2 regions of the Pseudomonas sp. P2S-1 genome follow, and region 2 is predicted to be linked to the other one. Evidence: predicted binding sites of a transcription regulator. Region 2 holds the regulator's gene; the other holds the start of a gene.
The links. Region 2 encodes sigma-54, which starts transcription at its own class of promoters, with help from an activator protein. Its sites were predicted from a motif close to ANTGGCATNNANNTTGCTNT; they were not measured.

Region 1 (11,625 bases), 540 kb from region 2:
CGCCGGGCAGTCCTGGAACCGGGTGCTGTTGTCCAGCATCGCCCTGGGCCTGGTGTATGGCGCCGTTCTGGGTTCGGTGTTCCGCGAACCGATCGACACCCTCGCGCAAGAGATCGCCAAGATCCTTCCGCAGATGCTCGACGGGATCTACCAACAACTGTCGGTAGAAGAGCGGGGCCGACTCGAAGGGCTGATCGCACCGGTGCTTACCGGCCTGATTGCGGCCTTGCTGCAAGCGGTCAGTGTGATGGCCCTGATGTTGGGTCGCTACTGGCAGGCAGCCTTGTATAACCCGGGAGGCTTCGGCATCGAGTTTCGAGCCGTAAGACTGCCGCTGGCGGCGGCGCTGGTGCTGCTGGTGTTGATGCTGGTGGGTCCGAATTTCGGTACCCAGCTGGGCATGCTGACACCGCTGTGCACCGTGCCGCTGGTCTTCGCCGGACTGGCCGTGATTCACGGCCTGGTGGCGCAGAAGCGACTGGCGAAGTTCTGGCTGGTCGGGTTGTACGTAACGCTGCTGCTGTTCATGCAGCTGATTTATCCGTTGCTCGTGGTCCTGGCCATTGTCGACAGCCTGATTGATTTTCGCGGACGCGGGGCGTCCAAGGACGCCGGTAACGGCTCCGCGAACGGTGAAGGTTAAAAGTTAAGAGGTTTATACCAAATGGAACTGATCCTGCTGGAAAAAGTCGCCAACCTGGGCAACCTGGGCGACAAAGTTAAAGTCAAGGCTGGTTACGGTCGTAACTTCCTGCTGCCATTCGGCAAGGCCACCGTCGCTAACGCTGCCAACCTGGCTGCGTTCGAAGAGCGTCGCGCCGAGCTGGAAAAAGCAGCTGCCGACAAGAAAACTTCGGCTGAAAGCCGTGCAGCCCAACTGGCTGAACTGGAAGTCACCATCACCGCTACCGCGGGCGATGAAGGCAAACTGTTCGGTTCGATCGGCACCCACGACATCGCTGACGCCCTGACCGCCTCCGGCGTTGAAGTGGCCAAGGCTGAAGTTCGTCTGCCGAACGGCACCATCCGTCAGGTTGGCGAATACGACGTAGCCGTGCACCTGCACAGCGACGTCGAAGCCACCGTACGCGTGGTCGTCGTAGCAGCCTAAGCTGTATCGATCGGCTGGTTCCTTCGGGAGCAGCCGGTTAACATCGGGCACGATCCTGCATTGCAGGTCGTGCCCTTTGTCTTTTTCACCCCCCAGATTTCCAGGTGGCCATGAACGAGATAACCGCCCCAGAGCAATATGATCTGCAAACCGCCGCGCTGAAGGTGCCGCCGCATTCCATCGAGGCCGAACAGGCCGTGCTCGGTGGCCTGATGCTGGACAACAACGCCTGGGAGCGCGTGCTCGATCAAGTCTCCGATGGCGACTTCTACCGGCATGACCACCGCCTGATCTTCCGCGCCATCCACAAGCTGGTGGATCAGAACGTCCCGTTCGACGTGGTCACCCTGCACGAGCAACTGGACAAGGAAGGCCTGAGCACCCAGGTCGGCGGCCTCGGCTACCTCGGCGAGCTGGCGAAGAACACCCCGTCGGTGGCCAACATCAAGGCCTATGCGCAGATCATTCGCGAGCGCTCGACCCTGCGCCAACTGATCAGCATCAGCAACGACATCGCCGACAGCGCCTTCAACCCGCAAGGGCGCAACGCCGAAGAGATCCTCGACGAAGCCGAGCGGCAGATCTTCCAGATCGCCGAGGCGCGTCCGAAGACCGGCGGCCCGGTGGGCGTCAACGAACTGCTGACCAAGGCCATCGACCGCATCGACACGCTGTTCAACTCCGACAGCGAGATCACCGGCCTGTCCACCGGCTACACCGACCTCGACGAGAAGACCAGCGGCCTGCAGCCGGCCGACCTGATCATCGTCGCCGGCCGTCCGTCGATGGGCAAGACTACCTTCGCCATGAACCTGGTGGAAAACGCCGTGCTGCGCAGCGACAAGGCGGTGCTGGTGTACTCCCTGGAGATGCCAGGCGAATCGCTGATCATGCGTATGCTCTCGTCCCTCGGCCGCATCGACCAGACCAAGGTGCGTTCCGGCCAACTGGACGACGACGACTGGCCGCGGCTGACCTCGGCGGTCAACCTGCTCAACGACCGCAAGCTGTTCATCGACGATACCGCCGGCATCAGCCCGTCGGAAATGCGTGCGCGGACCCGTCGCCTTGTTCGCGAGCATGGCGATATCGCCATGATCATGATCGACTACCTGCAGCTGATGCAGATCCCCGGTTCCAGCGGCGACAACCGGACCAACGAGATTTCCGAGATCTCCCGGTCCCTCAAGGCCCTGGCCAAGGAATTCAACTGCCCGGTCATCGCCCTGTCGCAGCTCAACCGCTCCCTGGAGCAACGGCCCAACAAGCGCCCGGTGAACTCCGACTTGCGGGAATCCGGAGCGATCGAGCAGGACGCCGACGTGATCATGTTCGTCTACCGTGACGAGGTGTATCACCCCGAGACCGAGCACAAGGGCATCGCCGAGATCATCATCGGCAAGCAGCGGAACGGTCCGATCGGCTTTATCCGCCTGGCCTTCATCGGCAAGTACACCCGCTTCGAGAACCTCGCCCCGGGCAGCTACAACTTCGACGACGACGAGTAAGAGCGTCGCCTGACCAATTCCGACCTTCAGCGTCGGAATTGGTCAATTTTTGTGCTATTCTCCGCGCCCGTGATTTTCCCGCCTTCCAAAAAAACCGGTCACTGACATGCAAGCAGCCAAACCACTCTTCGACTATCCCAAGTACTGGGCCGAATGCTTCGGGCCAGCGCCGTTCCTGCCGATGAGCAGGGAGGAGATGGATCAGCTCGGCTGGGATTCCTGCGACATCATCATCGTGACCGGCGACGCCTACGTCGACCATCCGTCGTTCGGCATGGCGATCATCGGCCGTCTGCTGGAAGCCCAGGGCTTCCGCGTCGGGATCATCGCCCAGCCCAACTGGCAGTCGAAAGACGACTTCATGAAGCTCGGCGAGCCCAACCTGTTCTTCGGCGTCGCCGCCGGCAACATGGACTCGATGATCAACCGCTACACCGCGGACAAGAAGATCCGTTCCGACGACGCCTACACCCCGGGCGGCCTGGCCGGCAAGCGCCCTGACCGCGCCAGCCTGGTCTACAGCCAGCGCTGCAAGGAAGCCTACAAGCACGTGCCGATCGTCCTCGGCGGCATCGAGGCCTCGCTGCGCCGTATCGCGCACTACGACTACTGGCAGGACAAGGTCCGCCACTCGATCCTGATCGACGCCTGCGCCGACATCCTGCTGTACGGCAACGCCGAGCGCGCCGTGGTCGATATCGCTCAGCGCCTGTCGGCCGGCGAGCGCATCGAGCAGATCACCGACATCCGCGGCACCGCGTTCATCCGCCGTGACACCCCGCAGGGCTGGTACGAGATCGACTCGACCCGTATCGACCGTCCGGGCAAGGTCGACAAGATCATCAACCCCTACGTCAACACCCAGGACACCCAGGCCTGCGCCATCGAGCAGGAGAAGGGCAACGTAGAGGACCCGAACGAGCCGAAGGTCGTGCAACTGCTCGACAGCCCGCGCATGACCCGCGAAAAGAGCGTGATCCGCCTGCCTTCCTTCGAGAAGGTGCGCAACGACGCGGTGCTCTACGCCCACGCCAACCGCGTGCTGCACCTGGAAACCAACCCCGGCAACGCCCGGGCCATGGTGCAGAAGCACGGCGAAGTCGACGTCTGGTTCAACCCGCCGCCCATTCCGATGACCACCGAGGAAATGGACTACGTGTTCGGCATGCCCTACGCGCGGATCCCGCACCCGGCCTACGGCAAGGAGCGTATCCCGGCGTATGAAATGATCCGTTTCTCGGTGAACATCATGCGTGGCTGCTTCGGTGGCTGCACCTTCTGCTCCATCACCGAGCACGAAGGGCGGATCATCCAGAACCGGTCCCACGAGTCGATCATTCGTGAGATCGAAGAGATCCGCGACAAGGTCCCGGGCTTTACCGGGGTGATCTCCGACCTTGGCGGCCCGACCGCCAACATGTACCGGATCGCCTGCAAGAGCACCGAGATCGAGACTCACTGCCGCAAGCCGTCCTGCGTGTTCCCGGGGATCTGCCCGAACCTGAACACCGACCACTCGTCGCTGATCAAGCTGTACCGCAGCGCCCGCGCCCTGCCGGGGGTGAAGAAGATCCTGATCGCCTCGGGCCTGCGCTACGACCTCGCCGTGGAGTCGCCGGAATACGTGCGCGAGCTGGTCACCCACCACGTTGGTGGCTACCTGAAGATCGCCCCGGAGCACACCGAGGAAGGCCCGCTGAACCAGATGATGAAGCCTGGTATCGGCAGCTACGACCGCTTCAAGCGCATGTTCGAGAAGTACTCGAAGGAGGCGGGCAAGGAGCAGTACCTGATCCCGTACTTCATCGCCGCGCACCCGGGCACCACCGACGAAGACATGATGAACCTGGCGCTGTGGCTCAAGGGCAACGGCTTCCGTGCCGACCAGGTGCAGGCGTTCTACCCGTCGCCGATGGCCTCGGCCACCGCCATGTACCACTCGGGCAAGAACCCGCTGCGCAAGGTCACCTACAAGAGCGAAGGCGTGACCATCGTCAAGAGCGAGGAGCAGCGCCGCCTGCACAAGGCCTTCCTGCGTTATCACGATCCGAAGGGCTGGCCGATGCTGCGCGAGGCCCTGGAGCGCATGGGCCGTGCCGACCTGATCGGCTCGGGCAAGCACCAGTTGATCCCGGCGCACCAGCCGGCGACCGACAGCTACCAGAGTGCCCGACGCAAGAACTCCACCCCGGCGGGCAGCCACAAGGTGGGCAAGGAACAGAAGATCCTCACCCAGCACACCGGCCTGCCGCCGCGTGCCAGCGATGGCGCCAAGCCGTGGGACAAGCGCGAAGAGGCCAAGGCCGCCGCGTTCGCCCGCAACCAGGAAGCGGCCAAGGCGCGCAAGGATGCGGCCAAAGGTGGCAAAGGCGGCAAGGGCAAGACCAAGCGTCAGCCGGTCCTGCCGCGCTAAGCCCCATGACGGGGCCAGCGCCCCGTCATGAAGCCCCTCATTGCACCTATCCGGTGCAAGGTGCCGAGAGCCTCATCGCTGGCAAGCCAGCACCCACAAGGATCGCGCCGGGCCCGCATTTTGTGGCTGGCATGGAACCCTGTGGGAGCTGGCTTGCCAGCGATGAGGCCAGACCAGACACCGGAAAAGCCACTGGCATAACTCTTGCCGCATCCCGCCCACAACTCCCCTGTGAGCGCCCCGATGCCCGACCTGCTGGATGCCCTGACCCCAAGCCCCGCGACCTGGCATGAAATGCTGGCCGTCGACGGCAGCGTGCGTCCGCACTGGCAGGAGCTGCTCGCCCACCTGCAACGCAGCGGCACGCAGCAACTGACCCAGCGCCAGTCCCTGCTCAACCGGCAACTGCGGGAAAACGGCGTCACCTACAACATCTACGCCGACCCGGACGGCGCCGACCGCCCTTGGGAACTGGACCTGCTGCCCCAGGTCATCCCCGCCGCCGAATGGGACGAACTGGCTCGGGGCATCGCCCAGCGTGCGCAGGTGCTCAATGGCGTACTCGCGGATATCTACGGGCCGCAGCAACTGATCGCCGAGGGTTTGCTGCCCGCCGAGCTGGTCTTTGGCCACAACAACTTCCTCTGGCCCTGCCAGGGCATCGAGGTCCCCGGGCAGACCTGGCTGCATATCTACGCCGCCGACCTGGCCCGCGGTCCCGACGGACGCTGGTGGGTCACCGCCGACCGCACCCAGGCCCCCTCCGGCGCCGGCTACGCCCTGGAAAACCGCACCGTGGTTTCCCGGGCCTTCCCCGAGCTGTACCGCGACCTGCACGTGCAGCATCTGGCCGGCTTCTTCCGCACCCTGCAACAGACCCTGGCACGCCAGGCTCCTTGCGGACGGGAAACACCCCTGGTGGTACTCCTGACCCCGGGCCGCTTCAACGAAAGCTGGTTCGAACATCTCTTCCTCGCCCGCCAGCTGGGTTATCCACTGGTCGAAGGCAGCGACCTGACCGTGCGCGATGGCACCGTCTACCTCAAGACCCTCAGCGGCTTGCGCCGGGTCCACGCGATCCTGCGTCGGCTCGACGACGATTTCTGCGATCCCCTGGAACTGCGTACCGACTCCGCTCTCGGCGTGCCCGGCCTGCTAGACGCGGTGCGCCAGGGCCGCGTGCTGGTGGCCAATGCCCTGGGCAGCGGTGTGCTGGAGTCACCCGGACTGCCGGGCTTCCTGCCGGGGATCAGCCAGCGCCTGCTGGGTGAAGAACTGATCCTGCCGTCCATCGCCAGTTGGTGGTGCGGCGAGCCGGCGGCGCTGGAGCAGGCCCTGGAGAAGATGCCGGACCTGCTGTTCAAGCCCGCCTTCCCCTCGCAAAGCTTCCAGCCACTGCTGGGGCGGGATCTGGACGCGGCCCAGCGCCAGGCCCTGGCCGAACGCCTGCGGGCGCGTCCTTACGCCTATGTCGCCCAGGAACTGGCGCAACTGTCCCAGGCGCCGGTCTGGCAGGGCGCTGGCCTGGAGGATCGTCCGGTGGGCATGCGCGTCTACGCCGTGGCCGACGCCGAGGGTTGGCGGGTCCTGCCGGGCGGCCTGACCCGGGTGGCGGCGCAGGCCGATGCTGAAGTGGTCTCGATGCAGCGCGGCGGCGCCAGCAAGGACACCTGGGTCCTGGGCGAACGCCCGGCCCGGGGCGAACAGTGGCAGGTCAGTCGCAGTCTTGGTGTGGCCGACCTGGTGCGTGCGGATCCCTACTTGCCCTCGCGGGTGGTGGAAAACCTGTTCTGGTTCGGCCGCTATTGCGAGCGCTGCGATGCCAGTGCCCGGCTGCTGCGGATCCTGCTTGGGCGTTACCTCGACGGCGACTCACCGCAAGCGCTGGAGGCGGCGGTGCAACTGGCCGAACAGCTCGAACTGCTGCCCGAGGAGGGGACCCTCGACACCCGCTTGCGCACAGCCCTGCTCGACCCGAACTGGGGCTTCAGCCTGCGCGCCAACCTGCAGCGCCTGCAATGGGCGGCGGGGCAGGTGCGGGGCAAGCTGTCGCGGGAGAACTGGCAGGCGCTGAGCGAGCTGCAACGGGAGGCCCAGCGCCTTGACGACCTCTCCGCCGACTTCACCGAACTGCTGGATTTCCTCAACCGCCTGATCCTGTCGATGGCGGCGCTGTCGGGTTTTGCGCTGGACGACATGACCCGCGACGAAGGCTGGCGCTTCCTCCTGACCGGGCGGCGGATCGAGCGCCTGTACGCCCTGAGCGGCAGCCTCGCCGGCTTCTTGCGTGGTCCGGCAGCGACCGACCAGGCCGGTCTGGAATGGCTGCTGGAACTGGCCAACAGCAGCATCACCTACCGCTCCCGTTACCTGGCGGTGGCGCAACTGGTTCCGGCATTGGACCTGCTGCTGCTGGACGAGCAGAACCCCCACGGCGTGCTGTTCCAGTTGCGCTCGCTATTGCGTTCGCTGGAGCGCCTGCGCAGCCCGGCGGAGGCCGAGCTGAGCGAGCTGGCCGAGCGCTTGAAGCGTTTCGACCTGCGCAGCCTGGAAGACCCGTTGTTTGGCGAGGCCAGCCTGCAGGCGGTGCTGGAGGGGCTGGCCGCGATGCTCGAACGGATCGCCTCGGGCGCCGAAGCCGCCGCCGAGCGCCTGGCCCTGCGCCATTTCGCCCATGTCGATATCAGCCAGCAGACGGTGTCCTCCTGATGAGTGCGCGTTACCAGATTCTTCACGACACCCATTACCGCTACGCCAGCCCGGTGTCCCTGGCTCAGCAGTTGGTGCACCTGTGGCCGCGGGAGTGTGCCTGGCAGCGTTGCGAGGAGCGGGTGCTGGAGGTGAGTCCGCTGCCGACCCGGCGCCGCGATGAGCAGGATGTTTTCGGCAACCCGCTGACCCGCCTGGGCCTGGAGTACCAGCACGATGAGCTGAAGGTCAGCACCCGCGTGCGCATCGAAGTCCTGCCGCGCCGGCAGCCAGTCCTTGCCGCCTCGCCGGCCTGGGAGCAGGCGCGGGAGGCCCTGGCCTATTCGCGGCAGGCGTTGTCCCCGGTCGTTCTGGAGGCCAGCCGCTACCGTTTCGAATCGCCCTTCGTGCGTCTGAAAAAACGTTTCGTGGCGTTCTCCGAGCCTTGCTTCGGCCCCGGTGTGCCGTTGCTGGAGGCGGTGCGGGCGCTGATGGACAGGATTTTCCGCGAGTTCACCTTCGATGCCGCCGCGACCCAGGTCGCCACGCCGCTGGTGGAGGTGCTGGAGCGACGTCGCGGGGTCTGCCAGGACTTCGCCCACCTGATGCTCGCTTGCCTGCGTTCGCGGGGGCTGGCGGCGCGTTATGTCAGCGGCTACCTGCTGACCCAGCCGCCGCCCGGGCAGGCCAGGCTGATCGGCGCCGACGCCTCCCATGCCTGGGTCTCGGTGTTCTGCCCCCGGCATGGCTGGGTGGACTTCGATCCCACCAACAACCTGCTGCCGGCGCTGGAGCACATCACCCTCGGTTGGGGCCGTGATTTCGCCGATGTCTCACCCCTGCGCGGGGTGATCCTCGGCGGCGGCAGCCACGACCCCGAGGTGCGGGTGACGGTGCTGCCGCTGGAGGATCAGGTCGGCGGCTGATCGACCCACTTTGGCTGCACCACCGGCTCCCAGGCGGACAGGGCGTCGAGCAGGGCATCGGGCTGTTCGTTCATCTGCAGCATCGAGCGGTGTTGCGGGCGCACGAAGCCTTCCGCGACCACATGGTCGAGGAAGCCGCTGAGTTTCTCGTAGAAGTCGTTGACTTCCAGCAGGCCCAGCGGCTTGCCGTGGTAACCGAGCTGGCCCCAGGTCCAGACTTCGAACAGCTCTTCGAATGTTCCCAGGCCGCCGGGCAGGGCGATAAAGGCATCGCTCAGTTCGGCCATGCGCGCCTTGCGGGCGTGCATGCCGTCGACCACTTCCAGGCGGGTCAGGCCCGGGTGGGCGATTTCGGCGCGTTGCAGGCTGACCGGGATGATCCCGACCACTTCGCCACCGGCCGCCATGGCCGCATCGGCGACGATACCCATCAGGCCCACGGCACCACCGCCGTAGACCAGGGTCAGGCCGCGTTTGGCGATGGCCTGGCCGAGGGCGATGGCGGCTTCACGGTAGACCGGGCTGGCCCCGGTGCTGGCGCCACAGAAAACACAAACGGAACGTAGGGACATGACTTCCTCCGGGTCGAAAACGGCCACAGGGTACGGTCATGGGGCGTTGGTTCCAAGTCTTGTATTTCACTCCGGACGGGAGAACTCGCAGGCAGCGCCGGTGGCACCGCAGGCGTAGGCGGCCAGGAGGCTTTGCATGAAATTGCCGAGGGTCATGTCGTACTACTCCTAAATGAGAGGTTGTCCCATCCTCGGTCATAGGGGCATGATGGCGCACGTTGATTGTCTTGATGGACACCATAGAGAATTTCACTGCCGATTCAGGGTCTTAACCCTTGACCCATGTCACCAGTCCGCTGCGCTGGATGGGGCAGTCTGATTTCAATAAAAAACCTGCCATGGAGATTCACAATGTTTGCCAAGTTTGTTGCCGTATCCCTGCTGACCCTTGCCAGTGCCCAGGTAATGGCGGCTGATTGCAAGGTCACCGTCGACTCCACCGACCAGATGTCCTACAACACCAAGGAAATCGTGATCGACAAGAGCTGCAAGCAGTTCACTGTCGATCTGACCCACTCCGGTACCCTGCCGAAGAACGTCATGGGCCATAACCTGGTGATCGCCAAGGCTGCCGACGCCCCTGCCATCGCCACTGCCAGCATGGGCAAGGGCCTGGACGGCGGTTACCTGGATGAGAGCGATGCGCGCATCGTTGCCCACACCAAGCTGATCGGCGCGGGTGAAACCAGCTCCGTGACCTTCGATGTGTCCAAGCTGGAAGCGGGTCAGGACTACCAGTTCTTCTGCACCTTCCCGGGCCACATCAGCATGATGAAGGGCGCTGTCGTACTGAAGTAATTCCTTCAGGGGCCTTCAGGGCCTCATCGCTGGCAAGCCAGCTCCCACAGGTCCGTTGGGGAGCTGGCTTGCCAGCGATGCTGTTCTCACGGCGCGAACGGCATCTCCCGCTTGTGCTGCGTCTTCTCGTACGTCCGCTTGATGATCCCGAACGCTTCCTCGCTCACCGGCTCGCCGTGCAGGAAGGCGTCGATCTGTGCGTAGGTCACGCCATGGGACGCTTCGTCCGGCTTGCCCGGCTCCAGATCCTCCAGGTCGGCGGTCGGCACCTTCTCCACCAGTGACTCCGGCGCTCCGAAGCTGCGGGCGATCGAGCGCACCTGGTTCTTCACCAGGCCACTCAGCGGCGCCAGGTCGCAGGACCCGTCACCGAACTTGGTAAAGAAGCCCATCACCGCCTCGGCAGCGTGGTCGGTACCGATCACCAGGCCGGCGCGGGCACCGGCGATGGTGTACTGGGCCACCATGCGCATCCGCGCCTTGGTATTGCCGACGACGAAATCCACCATGGCCGGCTTGCCGCCGTCCAGGGCCTTGACCTCGGTGGCCAGGGCGCGCACCGCCGGGGCAATGTTCACCGTGTGCAGTTCATCAGGCTTGATAAAGTCGATGCAGGCCTGGGCGTCGTGCTCGTCGTGCTGCACGTGGTACGGCAGGCGCACGGCGATGAAGCGGTAGGCCTGGTCGCCGGTCTGCTCGCGCAGTTCATTGACCGCGCGCTGGGCGAGCAGGGCGGCGGTGAGCGAATCGACGCCACCGCTGATGCCCAGGACCAGGACCTTCAACCCGGCATTCTTCAGGCATTGCTGGATAAAGGCGACGCGCCGGGCGACTTCGGCGTCGAGGGCGGCGCGGTCGGCGAATGGCGGCTGGACCTTGAGCTGCTGGGCGATTTCTCGCTGGACGGCTTGCATGGGTTACTCCTCGCTGGGAACTTGGAAAACGTGACGCAGGTAAGAGACGAAATTGGCGTCGCGGCACTGGGTCTTGGCGGCCTCATCGGAGATCTTCGCCACCGGCTGGCCGTTGCAGTCGGTCATTTTAAGCACGATGCTCATCGGCGCCACGCCGGGGATGTCGCAGGTCAGGTTGGTGCCGATGCCGAAGCTGACATTGATCCGCCCGCGCAGCGCCCGGAATATTTCCAGGGAGCGCGGCAGGTTGAGGCCATCGGAAAACACCAGGGTCTTGGTCATCGGGTCGATCCCGAGCTTGCGGTAGTGGGCGATGGCCTTTTCCGCCCAGAGCACCGGATCCCCGGAGTCGTGGCGCAGGCCGTCGAACAGCTTGGCGAAGTACAGGTCGAAATCGCGCAGGAAGGCATCCATGGTGATGCAGTCGGTCAGGGCGATGCCGAGCAGGCCGCGGTACTCGCGGACCCAGCAGTCGAGGGGGGCGATCTGGCTGTCGATCAGGCGCGGGCCGAGCTGCTGGTGGGCCATGATCCATTCATGGGCCATGGTGCCCAGCGGCTTGATATCCAGTTTCCATGCCAGGTGCACGTTGCTGGTGCCGACGAAGCGCGCCGGGAACTCGCTCTTCAGCACCTTCACCACTTCTTCCTGGACGCCATAGGAGAAGCGCCGGCGGGTGCCGAAATCGGCGACCT
Region 2 (11,625 bases):
GCTCTGTGAAGCGGCGGCCTTCGATGCCGATCCGCGGATCAAGAATGCCGATGGCACCACCCTCAATACCCACCAGGGTTGCCGTGTGTACGGCAACAGCAACGGCTTCGTCGGCGGCTACGCCTCGACCCGCCATAGCCTCAGCTGCGTGATGATCGCCGAAGGCGACGGGCAGATGCAGCGCGATTACTGGTACGACGTGAACCGCCAGGGCGAGTTGCTGGCCGATCCGGCGTCCATCGGTATCCGCGCCGCCCAGCGTGCTGCCAGCCGCCTGGGTGCGCGGCCGGTGCCGACCTGCGAAGTGCCGGTGCTGTTCTCGGCGGAACTGGCCGGTGGTCTGTTCGGCAGTTTCCTGTCGGCGATTTCCGGCGGCAACCTGTACCGCAAATCATCGTTCCTCGAAGGCACCATCGGCCAGCGTCTGTTCCCGAGCTGGCTGACCCTCGACGAGCGTCCGCATCTGCAGCGTGCCCTGGGCAGCGCCGCGTTCGATGGTGACGGCCTGGCGACCTACGCCAAGCCGTTCGTCGAAAATGGTCACCTGGTTTCCTATGTGCTGGGCACCTACTCCGGTCGCAAGCTGGGCCTGCCCAGCACCGCCAACGCCGGTGGCGTGCACAACCTGTTCGTCACCCATGGCGTCGAGGACCAGGCAGCGTTGATCCGCCGCATGGGCCGCGGCCTGCTGGTCACCGAACTGATGGGCCATGGCCTGAACATGGTGACCGGTGATTACTCCCGTGGTGCAGCGGGTTACTGGGTGGAGAACGGCGAGATCCAGTTCGCCGTGCAGGAAGTGACGATCGCCGGGAATATGAAAGACATGTTCCAGCAGATTGTGGCCATCGGCAGCGATCTGGAAACCCGCAGCAATATCCACACCGGCTCGATCCTGATCGAACGGATGACGGTTGCCGGCAGCTGATCGCCGCTTCGCCCGTTTCACCCGAAAGCCCGGCCACTGCGCCGGGCTTTTGGCTTTCGAGCGGCAAGCTCCAAGCTTCAAGCGGCAAGAAAAAGCAGTCATCACTCGGTCTGCTTTTTCTTGCCGCTTGAAGCTTGAGGCTTGTACTGATTCTATTTATCAATTAATAATGAATATCATTATCTAGGTGATGATATTCGTGCCATGAAATCCGTCCTTCACGAACTGCCCTACCTCGAAAACTGGCGCTGGCTGAGCCGGCGCATCCGCTGTGCGCTGGAGCCCGACGAGCCGCGCCTGATCGAACACTACCTCGCTGAAGGACGCTACCTGGTCTGCTGCACCGACACCTCGGCGTGGACCGTCGCCCTGACTTCTTTCCGTCTTCTGCTCGATACCGCCTGCGACCGCATGTTGCCGTGGCATTGGCGCTGCCTGTGCCTGGACCAGGCGTGGCGCCCATTGCTGCAACTGCGCAAGCTCGATGGCGGCGAGCACGGCCAGCGCTGGCAGCCGCTGGCCTTGCAACTGGCGAATTGCACGCTGTTGCCTTCGATTTCTTCCGCTGAACTGATGCAAGGACTTGATGATGAGTAATACCCGTATCGAGCGTGACAGCATGGGTGAACTGCAGGTGCCGGCCGAGGCCCTGTATGGCGCCCAGACCCAGCGCGCGGTCAACAACTTCCCGATCAGCCAGCAACGCATGCCGACCCAGTTCATCCGTGCGCTGCTGCTGGCCAAGGCCGCCGCCGCCAAGGCCAACGTCGAACTGGAGCAGGTCACCCCGGCCCAGGGCCAGGCCATCGTCGCGGCGGTGGAGCAACTGCTGGCCGGTGACTTCATGCAGCACTTCCCGGTGGATGTGTTCCAGACCGGTTCCGGCACCAGTTCCAACATGAACGCCAACGAGGTGATCGCCACCCTCGCCAGCCGCGTCGCCACCGACAAGGTCAATGCCAATGACCACGTCAACTGTGGCCAGAGCAGCAACGACATCATCCCCACCACCATCCACGTCAGTGCCGCCCTGGCCCTGCACGAGCAACTGCTGCCGGCGCTGAATCACCTGGTCAAGGTGATCGAGGCCAAGGCGGTAGAGGTGCATCCGTTCGTCAAGACCGGCCGTACCCACCTGATGGATGCCATGCCGGTGCGCATGAGCCAGGTCCTCGGTGGCTGGGCGCAACAGATCAAGGCCAGCATCGCGCACCTGCAGAACACCCTGCCGGCCCTGCAGGCCCTGGCCCAGGGCGGTACTGCGGTGGGTACCGGGATCAACGCCCACCCGCAATTCTCCGCGCTGTTCGCCAAACAGCTGAGCGGCCTGACCCAGGTCGACTTCGTGCCGGGCGAGAACCTGTTTGCCCTGATCGGCTCGCAGGACACTGCGGTTGCCGTGTCCGGCCAGCTCAAGGCCACCGCCGTGGCGCTGATGAAGATCGCCAACGACCTGCGCTGGATGAACTCCGGTCCGCTGGCCGGCCTCGGTGAAATCGAGCTGGAAGGCCTGCAGCCGGGCTCCTCGATCATGCCGGGCAAGGTCAACCCGGTGATTCCGGAAGCCACCGCCATGGTCGCCGCCCAGGTCATCGGCAACGACGCCACCATCGCCATCGCCGGCCAGTCGGGCAACTTCGAATTGAACGTGATGCTGCCGGTCATCGCTCGCAACCTGCTGGAAAGCATCGAGCTGATGGCCAACGCCAGCCGCCTGCTGGCCGACAAGGCCATCGCCAGCTTCAAGGTCAACGAGCCGAAGCTCAAGGAAGCCCTGGCGCGCAACCCGATCCTGGTCACCGCGCTGAACCCGATCATCGGTTACCAGAAGGCTGCCGAGATCGCCAAGACCGCCTACAAGCAGGGCCGCCCGATCATCGACGTCGCCCTGGAACACACCGAGCTGTCGCGTTCCCAGCTGGAAGTCCTGCTGGATCCGGAGAAGCTCACCGCCGGCGGTATCTGATACCGCCGCCTACCGCTTTGGAGGTTCGCCATGCAGCACTGGAAACGTACCACCGAGATTGCCAACCGCCTGTTCAACCAGGGCGACCTGGTCGATGCCCGCGAGTTGTACCTGCAGGCCCTGGCCCTGGCCCAGGTGCTGTTCGAGCGCTGGCATGACGCCGACGAAGCGGTAGCCGCCTGTGTGATTTCCCATCACAACCTGGCCGACCTCCACCTGCGCCTCAAGCAGCCCCAGGAAAGCGCCGAGTATCTCTGCGCGATCCACCAGCGGCTGCTCACGGCCAGCCAGGACCAGCGCCTGCCCGAGTCCTTGCGCCAGGCGGCGTTGCGCCAGAGTGGCAAGACCTACACCGAACTCTTGAGCTTCATCAGCGAGTACGGCCAATACCCGCGCACCGAGCGCCTGCTGTACCGGCAGGAGCCGCAACCCGGTGTGCTGGCCGGCCATGACCCCGTGATCACCCAAGCCATCCAACAAGGAATTCACTGATGCCACATACCTTGCCTGCATTGCCTTACGCCTACGATGCGCTGGAACCGCACATCGATACCCAGACCATGCAGATCCACCACACCAAGCACCACCAGACCTACATCAACAACCTCAATGCCGCCGTCGAGGGCACCGAGTGGGCCGAATGGCCGGTAGAGAAGCTGGTGGCAGCGGTCAAGCAACTGCCGCAGAACCTGCAGGCGGCGGTGATCAACCAGGGCGGCGGCCACGCCAACCACACCCTGTTCTGGACCGTCATGTCGCCAACCGGCGGCGGCGTGCCACAAGGTTCGGTGGCCAAGGCCATCGATGAGCAACTGGGTGGCTTCGAGGCCTTCAAGGACGCCTTTACCAAGGCGGCGCTGACCCGTTTCGGCAGCGGCTGGGCCTGGCTGAGCGTGACCCCGGAGAAAAAAGTCGTGGTGGAAAGCAGCGGCAACCAGGACAGCCCGCTGATGAACGGCAATACGCCGATCCTCGGCCTGGACGTCTGGGAGCACGCCTACTACCTGCTGTACCAGAACCGTCGCCCGGAATACATCAACGCGTTCTACAACGTCGTCGACTGGGCTGAAGTCGAGCGGCGCTACCTTGCCGCCGTGGCGTGAGTGACAAGCGAATGCGCTCGGATGTCTTGTCCGTAAGTAGCGTGCGCTTGTTTCGCCTGGCGCTGGGCACCCTGTTGCTGCTGGTGGGCACCGCCTTGCTGGTGGCCCAGGGCATCGCCTGGCTCGACCTGGAACCGCGGATGATGCGGGCGCTGGAGGGCGGGGCGCTGTGTGCCCTCGGTACGGCGCTTGGCGCGGTGCCAGTGCTGGTGATCCGCAGCATGCCGGTGGCGCTGGCCGATACTCTGCTCGGGTTCGGTGCTGGCGTGATGCTGGCGGCCACCGCGTTCTCGTTGATCATCCCGGGGCTGGATGCCGCGCAGGCGGTGGGCTTCGGCAAGTGGGGCGCGGGTGGCCTGGTCAGCTTCGGCTTGCTGTTCGGTGCGTTGTGCCTGTTCCTGGTGGATCGCCAGGTCTCCGGTGCTTCGCCCGAGGCGCTGGTGGCATCCGGAACCCAGCCGGTGATCCCGGCGCGGATCTGGATCTTCGTCATTGCGATCATTGCCCACAACATTCCGGAGGGGATGGCCATTGGTGTGTCTGCCGGCGGCGGCATGCCGGATGCGGACAGCCTGGCGATGGGCATTGCCCTGCAGGACGTGCCGGAAGGCCTGGTGATTGCCCTGGTACTGGCGGGCGCCGGGATGGCGCGCTTCAAGGCGTTCCTGATCGGCGCGGCGTCGGGCCTGGTGGAGCCGGCGGCAGCGCTGGTGTGTGCCTGGCTGGTGAATGTGGCGGAGCTGCTGTTGCCGCTAGGGCTGGCCTTCGCGGCCGGGGCCATGCTGCTGGTGGTGACCCAGGAAATCATTCCCGAGTCCCGGGCCAATGGGCATCATCGATTGGCCAGCCTGGGGTTGTGCGTCGGGTTCTGCCTGATGATGGTGATGGATACCGCGCTGTCGTGATGGCGCGGTACCGCCCTTTTCAAAGGCTGTGAAGATCCTGTGGGAGCTGGCTTGCCAGCGATGAGCATGGGTATCTACACATCTCTCGTTCGGGTTCAGATTTTGGGCTTGCGCTGGATCTGTAGGAGCGTGGCTTGCCCGCGAAGGGCCACGCTCCTACAAATCCGCCGCAAGCCCAGAGATACCTATGCAGCGATGAGGCCGGCAATGACAGCACCGTTGTCAGGTCCGGCCAATCGCTGGCAAGCCAGCTCCCACAGTGTCCGCGTGGTGCTTTGGAATTTTCCTACCTCAGTTTTCCTGGGGTAGGACAAATAAGAGGAAGTCAGCGGCTTGTTCCATCCTATACAAAGGCACAGGATTCCCTGTCTGTAGCGCCAGCGAGTAGGGTGTTGTTGATGGAAGAGAATCTATTCAACCGTCTTGTTGAAAGCACGATCGAGATGGATAGGATTCACAGGGAAGAGCTTGTGTATTCCCGAAAACTCGCGGTCGACCCTGCCCTTGTAGGAGCTGGCTTGTCGGACCGCCGCACCGCTGCGATGGAGCGCGAAGCGGTCCCGAAATCATCCAGCGAGAATCTGCCATGAAAAAGCCCGCCTAATGGCGGGCTTTTTCATTGAAGGGTGGCGACTTCACTCACCCTCATCAAAGCGATTATTGATCAACTCCACCAACGCCTGAATCGCATCATTGTCCTGCTCGCCTTCCGCAAACAGGTGCACCGTCGTCCCTTTGCCCGCAGCCAGCATCATCACCGCCATGATGCTCTTGCCGTCGACCAGCTTGTCCGGCGCGCGTCCAACCTTGACCGCGCAGGGAAACTTGCCCGCCACGCCGACGAACTTGGCAGCCGCACGGGCATGCAGCCCCAGCTTGTTGATGATCTCGATTTCAATGGCGGGCATCGCGGGTGGGATCCTGTGGACTAGAGGTCGCGGTGGCGGACCTGGACGTTCTTCAATATGGGTTGCAGCAACTGGCCCAGGCGTTCGGTCAGGTAGACCGAACGATGGTGACCGCCCGTGCAGCCAATGGCAATGGTGACGTAGGCGCGATTGCTGGCAGCGAAGCGCGGCAACCATTTCAGCAGGTAGGACGAGATGTCCTGGAACATCTCTTCCACATCCGGCTGCGCAGCGAGGTATTCGATGACCGGCGCGTCCAGCCCGGAGTGCTCGCGCAGCTCAGGCTTCCAGTACGGATTCGGCAGGCAGCGCACGTCGAACACCACGTCGGCATCCACCGGCATGCCCCGCTTGAAACCGAAGGACTCCACCAGGAAGGCGGTCCCGGGTTCCGGCTGGTTGAGCAGGCGCAGCTTGATCGAATCACGCAGCTGATACAGGTTCAGGCTGGTGGTGTCGATCTTCAGGTCGGCCAGGTCGGCGATGGGGCCGAGCAGCTCGCTTTCGACCCGGATCGCTTCGCCGAGGGAGCGGTCCTGATTGGTCAGCGGGTGACGCCGGCGGGTCTCGGAAAAACGCTTGAGCAGGGTGTCTTCGTCGGCGTCCAGGTACAGCACGTCGCACTGGATATGCCGGGAGCGGGCCTCTTCGAGCAACTCGGGGAAGCGGCTCAGGTGGCTCGGCAGGTTGCGCGCGTCGATCGAGACCGCCACCCGCGGTTGCAGCAATTCGGTGTTGATCAGCGCGCTTTCCGCCAGTTGCGGAAGCAGACCGGCGGGGAGGTTGTCGATACAGTAGAAACCATTGTCTTCCAGGACATCGAGGGCGGTGCTTTTGCCGGATCCGGAACGGCCGCTGACAATGATCAGGCGCATGCTCAGGTCTCGTTCTGTGCGTCCAGGACAACCTGGTACAGGGCGGCACTGCTGTCGGCAGCCCGCAGCCTGTCGCGAACGTCCTTGCGGTCAAGCATGCTGGCAATCTGGCGCAGCAGCTCCAGGTGCGCATCGGTGGCGGCTTCCGGGACCAGCAGGACGAACAGCAGGTCGACCGGGGCGCCGTCGATGGCGTCGAAATCGATGGGGGCATCCAGGTGCAGCAGGGCGCTGACCGGGCTTGCGCAGCCCTTGAGGCGGCAGTGAGGAATGGCGATGCCGTTGCCGAAACCCGTGGAGCCGAGTTTTTCCCGGGCAATCAGGCTTTCGAACACTTCCTGTTTTTCCAGGCCGGGAACGTCCGTCCCGATCAGGTAGGCGATCTGTTCAAGTACGCGCTTTTTACTGCCGCCCGGCACGTTCACGAGGGAACGGCCGGGGGTCAGGATGGATTCAAGTCGGATCATGGATGAGGGGGATCAGCGGGCCGCTGCGCCTTGCAGCAGGCTTTGCTGTTTTTCCTTGTGTTTTTTCAGTTGGCGGTCGAGCTTGTCGGTCAAGGAGTCGATGGCGGCATACATGTCGGCGTCTTCGGCATTCGCCACCACCTCACCACCGGGGATCTGCAGGGTCGCCTCCACTTTCTGCTGGAGTTTCTCGACCTTCATGATGACCTGGACGTTGGTGATGCGATCGAAATGACCCTCCAGGCGCTTGAGCTTCTGCTCGACGTATTCACGAAGCGGAGGAGTGACTTCTACATGTTGTCCACTGATGTTGACTTGCATACTGCTTCTCCTTTATTGCCGTGCATAAAGAGGCAGGTGTTGCGCCTGCCACTGAATTGCGATGGCACATCTCAGGGAATGTCACATCAATCGCTTGCGTTCACTCGAAGGTGCAATGCCGAGGGACTCGCGGTACTTGGCGACGGTGCGACGTGCTACCTGGATGCCTTGTGCCTCCAGTAAACCAGCGATCTTGCTGTCACTCAATGGCTTTTTCTGATTTTCCGCAGCAACCAGTTTCTTGATGATCGCGCGAATGGCGGTGGAGGAGCATTCCCCCCCTTCGGAAGTGCTGACGTGGCTGGAGAAGAAGTACTTCAGCTCGTAGATTCCGCGAGGTGTGTGCATGTATTTCTGCGTGGTCACCCGGGAAATGGTCGACTCGTGCATGCCCACCGCTTCGGCGATGTCGTGCAGGACCAGCGGCTTCATGGCCTCGTCGCCATGGTCGAGGAAACCGCGCTGGTGCTCGACGATCTGGGTCGCCACCTTCATCAGGGTTTCATTGCGGCTTTGAAGGCTCTTGATGAACCAGCGCGCTTCCTGCAACTGGTTACGCATGAAGGTGTTGTCGGCGCTGGTGTCGGCGCGGCGGACGAAGCCGGCGTACTGCGGATTGACCCGCAGGCGTGGCACGGCTTCCTGGTTCAGCTCGACCAGCCAGCGCTCGTTGTCCTTGCGCACGATCACATCGGGCACCACGTACTCCGGCTCGCTGGATTCGATCTGCGAGCCAGGGCGCGGGTTGAGGCTCTGGACCAGTTCGATGACCTGGCGCAGTTCATCTTCCTTGAGCTTCATACGGCGCATCAGCTGGCTGTAGTCGCGGCTGCCGAGCAGGTCGATGTAGTCGCTGACCAGACGCTGCGCTTCGGTCATCCACGGCGTATTGCCAGGCAACTGGCGCAGTTGCAGCAACAGGCATTCGCCGAGGTTGCGTGCGCCGATGCCCGCGGGCTCGAACTGCTGGATGCGGTGCAGGACGGCTTCGATCTCGTCCAGTTCGATGTCCAGTTCGGGGTCGAAGGACTCGCAGATCTCTTCCAGGGTCTCGTCGAGATAGCCCTGGTTGTTGATGCAGTCGATCAGGGTGACGGCGATCAGCCGGTCGGTGTCCGACATCGGCGCCAGGTTGAGCTGCCAGAGCAGGTGGCTTTGCAGGCTCTCGCCGGCCGAAGTGCGGGTGGTGAAGTCCCACTCGTCGTCATCGTTGCTCGGCAGGCTGCTGGCGCTGGTCTGGTAGATGTCTTCCCAGGCGGTGTCGACTGGCAATTCGTTGGGGATGCGCTCGTTCCATTCGCCTTCCTCGAGGTTTTCCGCCGTCGGCGCGGATTGTTCGAAGCTGCTTTCCTGAGACTCGGCGACGGGCTTGCTCTCGGCGTTGTCGGCCATGGGGTCGCTGTTGTCGAAGTCGTCGCCGTCTTCCTGACGTTCGAGCATCGGATTGGACTCCAGGGCTTCCTGGATTTCCTGCTGCAGGTCCAGCGTGGAAAGCTGGAGCAGACGGATGGCCTGTTGCAACTGCGGGGTCATCGTCAGTTGCTGGCCCATTCTTAGGACGAGCGATGGTTTCATGGCTGGGGCTTTAGACCTTATTCGCCGGCGCGCATGCGCCATCTACTACACGGGCGCTGGGCGCCAATTTTAAGCAAGATATATGCCTGAAATTGTAGCGTTTGCCTAGAGCGCTGTAACAATTAAGCCGGGATAATGGCCTAATGCCAGCGCTCCGTCACTCCGGTATTGCGGCTTACAGGCGGAACTCGTGGCCGAGGTACACCTCTTTCACCAACTGGTTGGCCAGGATGGTTTCCGAGTCGCCTTCGGCGATCAGTTGGCCGTCGTTGACGATGTACGCGGTTTCGCAGATGTCCAGGGTTTCACGGACGTTGTGGTCGGTGATCAGGACGCCGATGCCCTTGGCCTTCAGATGATGGATGATCTGCTTGATGTCGCCGACCGAGATCGGGTCGACACCGGCGAAGGGTTCGTCGAGCAGGATGAACTTGGGCGCGGTGGCCAGGGCGCGGGCGATTTCAACGCGGCGGCGTTCACCACCGGACAGGCTCATGCCGAGGTTGTCGCGGATATGGCTGATGTGGAATTCCTGCAGGAGGCTTTCCAGCTCCTTGCGCCGGCCGTCGCTGTCCAGGTCCTTGCGGGTTTCCAGGATCGCCATGATGTTGTTGGCTACCGACAGCTTGCGGAAGATCGAGGCTTCCTGGGGCAGGTAGCCGATACCGGCACGGGCGCGGCCGTGCATCGGCTGGTTGCTGACATCCAGGTCGTCGATCAGCACGCGGCCCTGGTCCGCCTGGACCAGGCCGACGATCATGTAAAAGCAGGTGGTCTTGCCGGCGCCGTTGGGGCCGAGCAGGCCGACGATCTGCCCGCTGTCGATCGACAGGCTGACATCGCGCACGACTTGCCGGCTCTTGTAGCTCTTGGCCAGGTGCTGGGCTTTGAGGGTCGCCATTACTCGCCCTTCTTCTTCGGCTGGATCACCATGTCGATACGCTGGCGTGGCGTGGTGACGCCCGGTGCGCGACCGGCGGTAGCGACCTGAGTCTGGGTGTTGTAGACGATCTTCTCGCCTTCGGTGGTGTTGCCTTCGTTCACTACCTTGGCGTCATCGGTGAGGATGATGGTGTCTTTCTGGGCCTGGTACTGGATCTGCTTGGCCCAGCCTTGCATCTTGTCCGGCTTGGCGGCGGACTGCTGCTGCTCGAAGTAGGCGCGGGTACCCACCGACGTGACCACGTCGATATCGCCGTTGGCGGCGCGGGTCAGGGTCACGGTGTTGCCGGTGATCTTCATCGAACCTTGGGTGATGATCACGTCACCGGTGTAGGTGGCGATGCCTTTCTTGTCGTCCAGCTGGGCGTTGTCCGCCTGGATCCGGATAGGCTGCTCGCGATCGTTCGGCAGAGCCCAGGCGCTCGCGCTTCCCAGTGCCGCGCTCAGGCTGAGCAAATAGGGGAGGGTTTTAACGAGCCTCATACTGTCCTCTTACGTTGGACAGCAGGTCCATCCTGCCGTCTTTCAAATACGCTTTCATTCCCTTGCCCGTAGTCACGCCACCGGCGCCGTCGATTCTAACGTCTTGCTCGGTTTGCGCATATTGCTTCTGCGGGAATACCGTCATGCGGCTGGAGGTAATGATGGTGGTGCGATCCTTGTCGTCGGTGCGGGCGACCCGCACCGAATCGATCAGTTCCACCTCGGTACCGTCCGGATTGACTTCGCCGCGCTCGCTCTGCACGTGCCAGGGATACGCGGTGCCGCGATACATCTGCAGGTCCGGCTTGGTCAGCAGGGTGACCTCGCTGGCCTTGAGGTGCTCGACCTTGTCCGCAGTCATTTCATATTGCAGCTTGCCATCGGGCAGGAACTGCACACTGTGGGCATTGATCGCATAGTAGTCGATGGCACTTTCGTCGACCTGCGCCGCAGGCTGGTCGAGGAAGCGCTCGGGCACGATGTTCCAGTAGCCGATCGCCCCGAAAATCAGGGCGATCACGCCGAACAGCGCGATATTGCGGATCTTCTTGCTGAACATGACGTGCTCTACAGATAGTGGGCGTTTGCTGCTTCCAGGTTGCCCTGGGCTTGCAGGATCAGTTCGCAGAATTCACGGGCCGCGCCTTCGCCGCCGCGGGCCTGGGTCACGCCATGGGCATGCTGGCGGACGAACGCGGCAGCATTGGCGACCGCCATGCCCAGGCCGACCCGGCGGATTACCGGCAGGTCGGGCAGGTCATCGCCCAGGTAGGCGACTTCTTCATAGCTTAGGCCGAGCTGGGCGAGCAGTTCGTCCAGCACCACCAGCTTGTCTTCACGACCCTGGTACAGGTGCGGGATACCGAGGTTCTTCGCCCGGCGCTCGACCACCGGGGTCTTGCGCCCGCTGATGATTGCCGTGGTCACCCCGGAGTTCATCAGCATCTTGATGCCCTGGCCGTCGAGGGTGTTGAAGGTCTTGAACTCGCTGCCGTCCTCGAGGAAGTACAGGCGCCCGTCGGTGAGCACGCCGTCCACATCGAAAACCGCCAGCTTGATCGCTTTGCCGCGTTGCAACAGGGTATTCATCACATCACTCCGGCGCGCAGCAGATCGTGCATGTTCAAGGCGCCGACCGGACGGTCGGCCTTG

Region 1: a site for sigma-54 is predicted at 5,224-5,243, ahead of AC2CQI_RS23120 (circularly permuted type 2 ATP-grasp protein). Genes of this name have one in related genera too.

The regions. Positions count from the first base shown of each region.
Region 1 covers NZ_CM170068.1:5,156,540-5,168,164, forward strand. Annotated here, with positions in the region: gene AC2CQI_RS23100 (hypothetical protein) at 1-643, shown strand, start outside; gene rplI (50S ribosomal protein L9) at 665-1,111, shown strand; gene dnaB (replicative DNA helicase) at 1,222-2,619, shown strand; gene AC2CQI_RS23115 (YgiQ family radical SAM protein) at 2,726-5,032, shown strand; gene AC2CQI_RS23120 (circularly permuted type 2 ATP-grasp protein) at 5,276-7,741, shown strand; gene AC2CQI_RS23125 (transglutaminase family protein) at 7,741-8,646, shown strand; gene AC2CQI_RS23130 (cytokinin riboside 5'-monophosphate phosphoribohydrolase) at 8,631-9,218, opposite strand; gene azu (azurin) at 9,570-10,016, shown strand; gene nadE (ammonia-dependent NAD(+) synthetase) at 10,103-10,930, opposite strand; gene pncB (nicotinate phosphoribosyltransferase) at 10,934-11,625, opposite strand, start outside.
Region 2 covers NZ_CM170068.1:5,697,667-5,709,291, forward strand. Annotated here, with positions in the region: gene pmbA (metalloprotease PmbA) at 1-928, shown strand, start outside; gene AC2CQI_RS25575 (FagA protein) at 1,133-1,525, shown strand; gene AC2CQI_RS25580 (class II fumarate hydratase) at 1,518-2,894, shown strand; gene AC2CQI_RS25585 (tetratricopeptide repeat protein) at 2,925-3,386, shown strand; gene AC2CQI_RS25590 (superoxide dismutase) at 3,386-3,997, shown strand; gene AC2CQI_RS25595 (ZIP family metal transporter) at 4,009-4,902, shown strand; gene AC2CQI_RS25600 (hypothetical protein) at 5,301-5,492, shown strand; gene AC2CQI_RS25605 (HPr family phosphocarrier protein) at 5,538-5,810, opposite strand; gene rapZ (RNase adapter RapZ) at 5,831-6,685, opposite strand; gene ptsN (PTS IIA-like nitrogen regulatory protein PtsN) at 6,688-7,152, opposite strand; gene hpf (ribosome hibernation-promoting factor, HPF/YfiA family) at 7,165-7,473, opposite strand; gene AC2CQI_RS25625 (RNA polymerase factor sigma-54) at 7,555-9,048, opposite strand; gene lptB (LPS export ABC transporter ATP-binding protein) at 9,224-9,949, opposite strand; gene lptA (lipopolysaccharide transport periplasmic protein LptA) at 9,949-10,473, opposite strand; gene lptC (LPS export ABC transporter periplasmic protein LptC) at 10,460-11,032, opposite strand; gene AC2CQI_RS25645 (KdsC family phosphatase) at 11,041-11,562, opposite strand; gene AC2CQI_RS25650 (KpsF/GutQ family sugar-phosphate isomerase) at 11,562-11,625, opposite strand, start outside.